2 linked regions of the Methylococcus capsulatus genome follow. The protein of the gene in region 2 interacts with the protein of the main gene of each other region in a pairwise test. Links are inferred from orthologs where the notes say so. Each region holds a gene or a part of one and is shown on either strand. Other genes may lie near its edges.

Evidence for each region. Proteins that work in one complex are often made in the same cells at the same time.
Region 1: the proteins of yhbY (region 2) and rho interact in binary tests that used the Escherichia coli proteins (3 or more experiments, as listed by UniProt). The link is inferred for Methylococcus capsulatus from one-to-one orthologs.

Annotation. Positions count from the first base shown.
Region 1 is NZ_CP104311.1:1,183,614-1,188,970, forward strand. Bases 2,445-5,357 are described here. They hold rho (transcription termination factor Rho), read right to left. Parts: upstream 4,573-5,357; coding sequence 3,316-4,572; downstream 2,445-3,315. Other genes in these bases: N4J17_RS05835 (VTT domain-containing protein), read left to right, coding at 2,445-3,304; trxA (thioredoxin TrxA), read right to left, coding at 4,759-5,088; N4J17_RS05850 (lysophospholipid acyltransferase family protein), read right to left, coding at 5,252-5,357. Also shown: dcd (dCTP deaminase), read left to right, coding at 1-89; hemL (glutamate-1-semialdehyde 2,1-aminomutase), read left to right, coding at 117-1,397; more of N4J17_RS05835, read left to right, coding at 1,394-2,444. UniProt on the Escherichia coli protein: Facilitates transcription termination by a mechanism that involves Rho binding to the nascent RNA, activation of Rho's RNA-dependent ATPase activity, and release of the mRNA from the DNA template.
Region 2 is NZ_CP104311.1:3,120,228-3,126,551, reverse strand. What follows is about bases 3,572-6,324. They hold yhbY (ribosome assembly RNA-binding protein YhbY), read right to left. Parts: upstream 5,213-6,324; coding sequence 4,931-5,212; downstream 3,572-4,930. Other genes in these bases: ftsH (ATP-dependent zinc metalloprotease FtsH), read left to right, coding at 6,102-6,324; rlmE (23S rRNA (uridine(2552)-2'-O)-methyltransferase RlmE), read left to right, coding at 5,270-5,902; greA (transcription elongation factor GreA), read left to right, coding at 4,458-4,934; carB (carbamoyl-phosphate synthase large subunit), read left to right, coding at 3,572-4,433. In the rest of the region: carA (glutamine-hydrolyzing carbamoyl-phosphate synthase small subunit), read left to right, coding at 63-1,199; more of carB, read left to right, coding at 1,215-3,571.

The sequences.
Region 1 (5,357 bases), 1.9 Mb from region 2 along the record:
TAGGCGCCGACGATGTCTGCGAAACCTCCTACCGGGACCGCAGCGGCAAATACCAGGGCCAGACCGGTGTCACTCTGCCCAAGGCTTGATTTCGACCTTTTCGGAGAACCCAGTTCATGCTCGATTCCACCACTCTTTTCGCCGATGCCTGCCGCTTCATCCCCGGCGGCGTGAACTCCCCGGTTCGCGCCTTCCGCGGCGTGGGGGGGACGCCAGTGTTCGTCGAACGCGCCGAAGGCCCTTATCTTTATGGCGTGGATGGCAAGGCCTATATCGACTACGTCGGGTCCTGGGGGGCTATGGTGCTCGGCCATGCCCACCCGGAGGTGCTGAAGGCAGTGCATGCCGCGGTCGATCGGGGCTTGAGCTACGGCGCGCCCACCGTGGCCGAAACCGCCATGGCCAAGACGGTCTGCGCACTGGTGCCGTCGCTGGACCGGGTGCGGATGGTCAGTTCCGGTACTGAGGCGACCATGAGCGCCATCCGGCTGGCTCGCGGCTGCACCGGTCGCGACAAGATCGTGAAATTCGAGGGCTGTTACCACGGCCATTCCGATTCGCTCCTGGTCAAAGCCGGTTCCGGCGCTCTCACCCTCGGCGTGCCCAGCTCGCCCGGTGTACCACCCAGCCTGGCGGAGCACACCCTGACCCTGCCTTACAACGATGCCGTCGCAGTGCGGGAGGTCTTCGCGCGTCACGGGGCCGAGATCGCCTGCATCATCGTCGAACCCGTGGCGGGCAACATGAACTGTGTGCCGCCGGTTCCGGGATTCCTGGAGACCCTGCGCGACGTTTGTGATGCAAGCGGCGCAGTATTGATTTTCGACGAGGTAATGACCGGCTTCCGGGTGGCGTTGGGGGGTGCGCAGGCGCATTACGGCGTATGTCCGGATCTGACCACACTGGGCAAAGTCATCGGGGGCGGCATGCCGGTCGGGGCTTTCGGCGGGCGGCTCGACATCATGGCGCAGCTCGCGCCGACGGGGCCGGTGTACCAGGCCGGCACGCTGTCGGGTAACCCCGTGGCCATGGCGGCCGGATCGAAGACCCTGGAGCTGATCTCGCAGCCGAAGTTTTTCGACGAGCTGGCGGAAAAGACCCGCCACTTAGCCGAAGGCTTGCGGGTCCGGGCGGAGCAGGCGGGGATTCCCCTGAGTGTCAACTGGGTCGGCGGCATGTTCGGCCTGTTCTTCACCGAACAGGAGGGCGTGAGGCGGTTCGACCAGGTCATGGCCTGTGACCAGGAGCGTTTCCGGCGGTTTTTCCATGGCATGCTGGAAGAGGGTGTCTACCTCGCGCCATCTGCTTTCGAGGCAGGTTTCGTGTCTGCGGCCCACGACTACGAGGTCCTGGACCGTACCCTCACCGCGGCCGAGCGGGTATTCGCCGGGCTTTGAGCCTGGAAGCCGTCCACCTGTGGGTTGACCAGCACCCGCATCTTGCCGGGCTGGCGGTGTTCGCCATCGTTCTGGCCGAATCGCTTGCGGTCGTCGGCCTGCTGCTGCCGGGCACAATCCTGATCTTTGCTTTCGGCACGCTGGTGGGTGGCGGTACGATGGATTTCGTTTCCACTTATGCCTGGGCATTGAGTGGTGCTCTCCTGGGGGATGGCGTCAGTTTCTGGCTGGGTTGGCGCCATCGCCAGCGGATCCGGACCACTTGGCCATTCAGCCGGTTCCCGGCCGTGCTGGAGCGTGGTGTCGGTTTCTTCCGCCGCTACGGCGGTCATAGCGTCCTGTTCGGCCGGTTCTTCGGCGCCGTGCGCGGCATCGTACCGCTGGTGGCCGGCATGGCCGGCATGCCGCCGGGCCGCTTCGTCGGCTACAGCGCCGTGGCGGCGGCCCTGTGGGTTCCACTGTTCCTGGCTCCTGGTGTCCTGTTCGGCGCATCGCTGGAACTGGCCTCGGGAACGACGGCCCGGCTGGTCGGCCTCGGGCTCGCACTCATCGCACTGCTCTGGTTCGCAGTGTGGGTGACGGTACGGGTTTATGCGATCCTTCAACCCAGAACTCGCGACCTGATCCTGCTGATGTTCCGCATCGCCAGGGACCATCGTCTGCTCGGTCGCATCACGCTGCCGTTGCTCGATTCCGAGCGGCGGGACTACGGAGGTCTGGCGCTGGTCGGCGGCCTCATCTTCGCGGTGGTTTTCGCCGGGGCACGGTTGCTCACGGTTCCGCCGCTACCCGTTTCGTTCGCCGCTTGGCGCACGCCGGCGGCGGATTATGGCTTCACGGTGCTGGAGTCGCTGGGGAGCCGCGACGCCCTGCTGCTCGAGCTCGGTGTCCTGGGGCTTTGGCTGGGTTACCAGCGTTCGTTCGTCGCCCTTGCCCATGGGGTGATTGCAGCGATCTTTGCGCTCTCGCTGGGCTGGATGGGAGACCACGTCTTTGCCTCCCCGCCGTTCGACCCCCATGTGTTGCGCGGATGCGTGGCATTTGGCTTTGTCGCGGTTCTTTTGGCGCCAGCATTCCGGAAGGTCGGGGGGCGGGTGGTGTACGCCGTGGCGGCGGCGCTGGTTGCGGCCTTGGGGTTTGCCCGCATTTACCTGGACCGCGGCGAATTACCTGCGGTGCTGTTCGCTCTGACGATCGGTCTGGCCTGGTTGATTCCGCTGGGAATCGCCTGCCGCAGGCATTGCGAAGCGAAAGCGTCGTCGCCGGCTGCTGCATCGCTGGTGACGGCCTGCCTGACGTTGGTGCTGGCCGTCGAAGCCATGCGGCACGGGCCGGCGGAATTCGTGCACGCCCCGCTCGTGCAGCGGATGACGACCGCCGAGTGGCTCGCGGACGGTTGGAGACGACTGCCGGCCTGCCGGCTGCAGCCGTTGGGGCGGCCGCATCAGCCTCTGCCGATTCAGTGGGCGAGCACTCTGGAAGCCATTCGGGAGAACCTCGGAAAGCTGGGCTGGCGCATGGCGACGCCGTTGTCCTGGCGGTCGGGACTGCAATGGTTCAATCCCCGAGCGAGACCGGAGGACTGGCCGGTACTGGCGCGTTTCAACGAGGAAAGCGAAGACACTTTGCGTATGTTACGACCCGAAAACGGCGGGCGCTGGATGGTGCTGCGGCTGTGGCCGAGCCGGTTCGTACTGGCGGAAAACGACATCCCGCTTTGGGTCGGCAGGATCGATCTGCTCGAAGCGGTCAACCGCTTCGGTTTTCTGGGCTATTTCCGGGAGGTGGGAGACTCGGACCGCATCGATGCCGCCGCGATCCTGACGCCGGAGCGCGTCCTGGATCTCATCGCCACCCCGGTGGTGCGGGATCCCGGATACCCTGCGGTTCTGATCCGGGATCGCTGAAAGCCAATGCCTTAGCGTTTCATCATGTCGAAGAATTCGCGGTTGGTCTTCGAATCCTTGAGCTTGCCCAGCAGGAACTCGTTGGCCGCCATTTCGTCCATGGGCTGCAGTATCTTACGCAGAATCCAACTTTTTTGCAGTTCGTCCGGATCGACGAGGTATTCTTCGCGACGTGTGCCCGAACGGTTGATGTTGATGGCGGGGTAGATGCGCCGCTCCGCGATCTTGCGTTCGAGGTGCAGTTCCATGTTGCCGGTGCCCTTGAATTCTTCGTAGATCACTTCATCCATACGCGATCCGGTATCGATCAGGGCGGTGGCAATGATGGTCAGGCTGCCACCTTCTTCGATGTTGCGGGCCGCGCCGAAGAAGCGCTTGGGGCGTTCCAGGGCATTGGCGTCGACGCCGCCGGTCAGCACTTTGCCCGAGGATGGCACCACGGTGTTGTAGGCGCGCGCCAGTCGGGTGATGGAATCCAGCAGGATGACCACGTCCCGCTTGTGTTCGACCAGGCGTTTGGCCTTTTCGATGACCATTTCGGCGACCTGCACATGGCGCGCGGGCGGCTCGTCGAAGGTGCTGGAGACGACCTCGCCCTTGACGCTGCGCTGCATCTCAGTGACTTCCTCCGGCCGTTCGTCGATGAGCAGCACGATCAGATAGCACTCGGGATTCTTCTCTGCGATGGAATGGGCGACGTTCTGCAGTATCATCGTCTTGCCCGCCTTTGGCGGCGATACGATCAGTCCGCGCTGGCCCTTGCCGATGGGGGCGACCAGGTCGATCACCCGGGCGGTCAGGTCTTCCGTGGTGCCGTTGCCCAGTTCCAGCACGAAACGCTGGACCGGGAACAGCGGTGTCAGGTTCGAGAACAGGATTTTGTGCTTGGCGTTTTCCGGCGGTTCGTAATTGATCTGCTCGACCTTGAGCATGGCGAAATAACGTTCGCTGTCCTTGGGCGGCCGTATCTTGCCGGAAATGGTGTCGCCGGTGCGCAGGCTGAAGCGCCGGATCTGGCTCGGCGAGACATAGATGTCATCGGGTCCGGCGAGGAAGGAGCTGTCCGGCGAGCGCAGGAATCCGAAGCCATCCTGCAAAATTTCCAGCACCCCGTCGCCATAGATGTCTTCGCCGCTTTTTGCCAGTTTCTTCAGGATGGAAAAGATCAGGTCCTGTTTGCGGGTTCGGGCGACGCCTTCGATGTCCAGGGATTCGGCGATTTCGATCAGTTCGGATACGGGCTTGCGCTTGAGGTCAGTGAGGTTCATGCGTTTCCATTAAGGAATTTATCGGGATATGGAAAAAGTCCGGGAGAATTGGCCAGGAAGGCCGTTGGACTTGGGGTCAGGGTTAATCCGGCAGAAAGCTGCCGGCTCAGGGGAAAAACGGGGCGCTCGATGCTTCGGACGAATAGGGCACTCGCTTCCGAGGAATGACGGCGAATGCCCGGGAGATTACAGATTACCTTCGAGGAAGGCCGCGAGCTGGGATTTGGTCAATGCGCCCACCTTGGTGGCGACCACTTCACCGCCCTTGAATACCATCAAGGTGGGAATGCCCCGTACACCGTAGCGCTGAGGGGTCGCCGGGTTGTCGTCGATGTTGAGCTTGGCCACGGTCAGGCGGCCTTCGTATTCGCCGGCGATTTCGTCAAGGATGGGCGCGATCATCTTGCACGGGCCGCACCATTCGGCCCAGTAGTCCACCAGCACCGGTCCGGGTGCCTTGAGGACTTTGTCTTCGAATTCAGCGTCGGTCACGTGAAGGATTTTGTCACTGCTCACTTGGGCGGCTCCTCGTAGGTGATCACCGGCCCGCTCCCTGGACTAAAGGCGTGCCTGCAGCGGGCTGTGATTGCGTAGATGGCTGGCATTTTCGGGCCAAAACGTCATGGATGCAAGCCCTCTTCGAGACGCCGGGGGGCCGGGAATCGGCCAGGACGTGGATTCAGGCGACCTGCCGCCGCGCTTCGCCTTTCCCCAGACACCCGACGACGGTTTGACGGGCCGCGTGGGCCAGTTCGTCGCGGTTGAGGTGGTCGCTCTCGATGGCG
Region 2 (6,324 bases):
ATCCAAACGAGCGGGGCATATCTTCGGGTCTGCCCCGTTTTGCACATCTTAAGGTGGCCTTATTGAAAACTCCCGCGCTGCTCGCTCTTGAAGACGGTACCGTGTTTCGCGGCTACGCGATCGGGGCCGAGGGGTCATCGGTGGGTGAGGTGGTGTTCAATACCTCGATCACCGGCTATCAGGAGATCCTTACCGATCCGTCTTACGCGCGGCAGATCGTCACGCTGACCTATCCCCACATCGGCAACACCGGCATCAACGGAGAAGATGCCGAGTCCGGCGGCATCTTCGCCAGCGGCTTGGTGATCCGCGATCTGCCGCTGCGGGCCAGTAACTGGCGGTGCCAGCTCCGGCTCGACGATTACTTGCGCCAGCGCGGCGTGGTCGCTATCGCCGGTTTGGATACCCGCAGGCTGACCCGCATCCTGCGCGACAAGGGGGCCCAGCGCGGCTGCATCGCGGCCGGCGACGCTTTGGACGCCGACGCCGCGGTGGCCATGGCCCGTCGCTTTCCCGGGCTGCAAGGCATGGACCTGGCCCAGGTCGTGACGACGCAACAGTCCTACGATTGGACCGAAGGCAGCTGGCGTTTCGGCGCCGAACCGGTGCGGGCAGGCCAAGGCGGTTTCCATGTCATCGCATACGATTTCGGCATCAAGCAAAACATCCTGCGACTGCTCGCGGATCGAGGCTGCCGGGTCACCGTGGTGCCCGCCCGGACACCCGCTTTGCAAGCGCTGGCACTGGAACCAGACGGATTGTTTCTGTCCAACGGTCCCGGCGATCCAGAACCCTGCGACTACGCCATCGCGGCGATCCGGGAGTTTTTGACCATGGGCATCCCCATGTTCGGCATCTGCCTGGGGCACCAGTTGCTGGCCCTCGCGGCAGGCGCGCGTACCTCGAAGATGAAATTCGGTCATCACGGCGCCAACCATCCGGTGCAGGATCTGTCCAGCGGGCGTGTGATCATCACCAGCCAGAATCACGGTTTCGCCGTGGAGGAAGCCAGCCTGCCGGTGAACGTGAGGCCGACCCACCGTTCTCTGTTCGACGGCAGTCTGCAGGGCATCGAATTCACGGATCGTCCTGCCTTCGGTTTCCAGGGGCATCCGGAAGCCAGTCCCGGTCCGCACGATCTGTGCGATCTGTTCGACCGCTTCGTCGGCGCCATGAAAGCCGTCCGCAATCGCCATTAATCGCGTCCTTCGTTCATGCCAAAACGTACCGATATCGAATCGATTCTGCTCCTGGGCGCCGGCCCTATCGTCATCGGCCAAGCCTGCGAGTTCGACTACTCCGGCGCCCAGGCCTGCAAGGCGCTGAGGGAAGAGGGCTATCGGGTCATCCTGGTCAATTCGAATCCGGCCACGATCATGACGGATCCGGAGATGGCCGATGCGACTTATATCGAACCGATCGACTGGCAGACCGTCGCTCGCATCATCGAGAAAGAGCGTCCTGATGCGCTGCTGCCGACCATGGGGGGACAGACGGCGCTCAACTGTGCGCTGGACCTGGATCGCGAAGGTGTGCTGGAGCGGTTTGGTGTAGAGATGATCGGCGCCAAGCGCGAAGCCATCGCCAAAGCCGAGGACCGTGACCAGTTCCGCAAGGCCATGGTCAAGATCGGCCTGTCGGTGCCGAAGTCCGACGTTGCCCACAGTCTCGAGGAGGCGCTGGCGGTACTGGATACAGTGGGTTATCCCGCCATCATCCGGCCCTCCTTTACCCTGGGCGGGTCCGGCGGCGGTATCGCCTACAATCGCGAGGAATTCGTGGAAATCTGCGAGCGTGGGCTGGAGCTTTCGCCCACTCATGAACTGCTGATCGAGGAGTCGGTGCTCGGCTGGAAAGAGTACGAGATGGAAGTGGTACGCGACCGCGCCGACAACTGCATCATCGTCTGCTCGATCGAGAATCTCGATCCCATGGGTGTCCACACCGGGGATTCGATCACCGTCGCGCCGGCGCAGACGCTGACCGACAAGGAATACCAGATCATGCGCGATGCCTCTATCGCCGTCCTGCGCGAGATCGGGGTGGATACCGGCGGTTCCAACGTGCAGTTCGCAGTCAATCCGAGGGACGGCCGGTTGATCGTGATCGAGATGAATCCCAGGGTGTCACGTTCTTCGGCGCTGGCCTCCAAGGCCACCGGTTTTCCCATCGCCAAGGTCGCTGCCAAGCTGGCGGTCGGATACACCCTGGACGAGTTGCGCAACGAGATTACTGGTGGTGCCATGCCGGCATCGTTCGAACCGACCATCGATTATGTGGTGACCAAGGTTCCGCGCTTCACCTTCGAGAAATTCCCGCAGGCGGACGATCGTCTCACCACCCAGATGAAATCGGTGGGCGAAGCCATGGCGATCGGCCGGACTTTCCAGGAATCGCTGCAGAAGGCCCTACGCAGCCTGGAGATCGGGGTGGATGGGTTGGTCGGTAAACTGTCCGTGGACAGCGACGACCGGGTGGAGCGCCTGCAGCGCGAGCTGGGTCATCCGGGCTGCGACCGCATCTTCTACGTCGCCGACGCCTTTCGGCTAGGGTGGAGCCTCGGCGAAGTCCACGAGCTGAGTGCCATCGATCCCTGGTTCCTCGCCCAGATCGAGGATTTGATCCTTGAGGAAGCCGCCTTGGCCAAGCGGACCCTCGCTTCGCTGACCGCCGACGAACTGTTGGCCCTGAAACGCAAGGGATTCTCCGATTCGCGGCTGGCCCGCCTACTGGACCGCAGTGAAGCCGAGGTGCGGGCGGTACGGCACCGTTTCGGCATCCGTCCGGTGTACAAGCGGATCGATTCCTGCGCGGCCGAGTTCGCCACCGTCACCGCGTATCTTTATTCGACCTACGAGGAAGAGTGTGAAGCCGCGCCGACGGAACGTGAGAAGATCGTCGTGCTCGGCGGCGGTCCCAACCGCATCGGCCAGGGCATCGAGTTCGACTATTGCTGCGTGCACGCGGCGATGGCGCTGCGCGAGGATGGTTTCGAAACCATCATGATCAACTGCAATCCGGAGACGGTGTCGACCGATTTCGACACGTCCGACCGCCTGTATTTCGAGCCGCTGACACTGGAGGATGTGCTCGAGGTGGTTCATCTGGAGAAGCCGAAGGGTGTGATCGTGCAATACGGCGGGCAGACACCGCTGAAACTCGCTCGGGCGTTGGAAGCGGCCGGGGTGCCGATCATCGGTACTTCGCCCGATTCCATCGACCTGGCCGAGGATCGTGAGCGCTTCCAGAAACTAATCGACCGGCTCAACCTGAAACAGCCGCCCAACCGCACCGCGCGCTCGCTGGAAGAGGCCCTGCGCGGCGCCCAGGAAATTGGCTATCCGTTGGTCGTGCGTCCTTCCTACGTACTGGGCGGCCGAGCGATGGAAATCGTGTTCAACGATGATGACCTCAAGCGCTACATGCTGGAAGCCGTCAGCGTTTCCAACGAATCCCCGGTGCTGCTCGACCGCTTTCTGTCCGACGCCATCGAGATGGACGTGGATGCCGTCGCCGACGGCCAGCGCGTGATGATCGGCGGCTTGATGCAGCACATCGAGCAGGCCGGGGTGCATTCGGGCGATTCCGCCTGTTCGATTCCGCCGTATGACCTGCGGGCAGATATCCAGGACCGGGTCAGGGAGCAGGTCCGTCTGCTGGCGGAGGCGTTGGGCGTGGTCGGCTTGATGAACACCCAGTTCGCCATCCAGGATGATGAGATATTCGTGCTGGAAGTGAATCCGCGCGCCTCCCGCACCGTTCCCTTCGTCTCCAAGGCGACCGGCTATCCGTTGGCCAAGGTTGCGGCGCGTTGCATGGTCGGCCGCAGCCTGGATCAGCAGGGCCTACGCGAAGAGCGCATCCCGCCGTATTTCTCGGTCAAGGAGGCGGTGTTCCCCTTCATCAAGTTCCCCGGCGTCGATCCGTTGCTCGGTCCGGAGATGAAATCGACCGGCGAGGTGATGGGCGTCGGCGCCAGCTTCGGCGAAGCCTACGCCAAGGCGCAGCGGGCCGCCAGCGTGCGTCTGGCCTACGAGGGGACGACCCTCATCAGCATCCGCGATGCGGACAAGCCCAAGATCGTTCCGATCGCGCGGGCGCTGGTTGCCAGGGGATTCCGCCTGGTGGCCACGCGGGGCACCGCGAAGGTGCTGCAGGATGCGGGCGTGCCCTGCGAAAAGGTGAACAAGGTGTATGAGGGGCGGCCGCATATCGTCGACATGATCAAGAACGGCCAGATTCAGCTTATCATCAACACGACCGAGGGCAAGAAAGCCATCGCCGATTCGTTCACCATTCGGCGGCAGGCTTTGCAGCATCAGGTGACCTACACCACGACGATTTCCGGTGCCCATGCGATCTGCTGCGCGCTCGACGAGCTCGGCTCAGTGGACGTCAATCGGCTGCAGGACTTGCACGGCGCCCTATCGTGAATCGGATAATCGGAAGCAACAGTGATGAACAAGACTCCCATGACCACGCGCGGTGCCGAAAAGCTGCGTGAAGAACTCAATCATCTGAAGACGGTGGCGCGGCCTCGAGTGATCGAGGCGATCGCCGAAGCACGCGCCCATGGTGACCTGAAGGAAAACGCCGAGTATCAGGCGGCGCGCGAACAGCAGGGATTCATCGAAGGACGGATCAAGGAGATCGAGAGTAAACTCGCCAATGCCCAGATCATTGACGTCACGCGGCTGAATCCCGGTGGCAAGATCGTCTTCGGGGCGACCGCTGAGATCGAAGATCTGGCTTCCGGCGAAGTGGTGACGTATCAGATCGTCGGTGAGGACGAAGCCGAGATCAAAGAAGGCAGGATCTCGGTGACTTCGCCGATCGCTCGTGCCCTCATCGGCAAACAGGAAGGCGACGTGGCGACGGTGCAGGCGCCGGGCGGTACCCGCGAATACGAAATCGTATCGGTCAAATACATCTAGGCTTTCTTGCCCCGCTCAGACGATTTCCGGAAGAGCGTGATCACGTGGCCGAGCGACTGGATCAGCTCGGCGCCCGACTCCCCGCAGATCAGGGCCGTCATCTCCGCTCTGGTGTCCCGGTCCCCGGCATTGACCCGAACCTTGATCAATTCGTGATGTTCCAGTGCAAGGTCGATTTCGCCGAGCACACCCGGGGTGATGCCGGCCTGGCCGGTGATCACGACTGGCTTCAGTTTGTGGGCCTTGGCGCGTAGCTGGCGTCTGAGTTCAGGGGTCATAGGGGCACTCTGTTAAAGAAAAAGCCGCATATTGTAGCGTGACTGAAGAAATTTCTCATGGCAAAGCGTAGCCGGAGCAGCGGTCGCTGGCTGGCGGAGCATTTCTCCGACGAGTACGTGCGTCTGGCGCAAGAGAAAGGTTATCGCTCAAGAGCCGTCTTCAAGCTGATGGAGCTGGACGAGCGCGACCGCTTATTCGAACCCGGTGCTACGGTGATCGACCTCGGTGCGGCTCCGGGCGGCTGGTCCCAATATGCGGCCCAGCGGGTGGGGACCACCGGCAAAGTCCTCGCCCTGGACATCCTGCCGATGGAGCCTTTGCCCGGCGTCACCGTGGTGCAAGGGGATTTTCTCGACGATTCGGTGTTCCAGGCGGTGCTGGAAGCCAGCGGCGGGTGCTGTGCGAATGTGGTATTGTCGGATATCGCGCCCAATATGAGCGGGAACCGCAACGTCGACCAGCCGCGCAGCATGTATCTGGCGGAATTGGCCTTCGATCTTGCGGAAAGGGTTCTGGCCCCGAAGGGGAGCTTCGTCGTGAAACTGTTCCAGGGTGAGGGATTCCAGGAATACGTGGCGCAGGCCAGGAAAGTGTTTGCGTCCGTCGTGATGAGGAAGCCGAAGGCCTCACGACCGCGGAGCGCGGAAATTTACCTCGTCGGCAAGGGATACCGCGGCGCAGACCGCTGATCAGGACAGGTCCGGGAACGATTTTGGCCGTCCATGGGTCATATTTGTGTCATGTTGCGTCAGCGGTTTTTTCGCGCTGCGAGGAATTTCGTGGCGATCGCGTGCAGGTGTGGATAATATTGCCGTCATCGGTCTGACATAAATAACAAGAGCCGTTCTCCATCCCAATCCGACTACGGAGATTCGAGTCGTGAACGATATGTTAAAGAATATCCTGCTTTGGGTGGTCATCGCCGTCGTGCTGATGTCCGTCTTCAATAACTTCGGGTCCCGTAAATCGGTCGATTCCAGCATGTCTTATTCGCAGTTCATTGCGGCCGTGAATGAAGGACAGGTCAAGTCGGTGACGATCGACGGGCAGAACGTGCGCGGCATGTTGGGTACGGGTGAGAAATTCTCGACCTACAACCCGGAAGACCCGC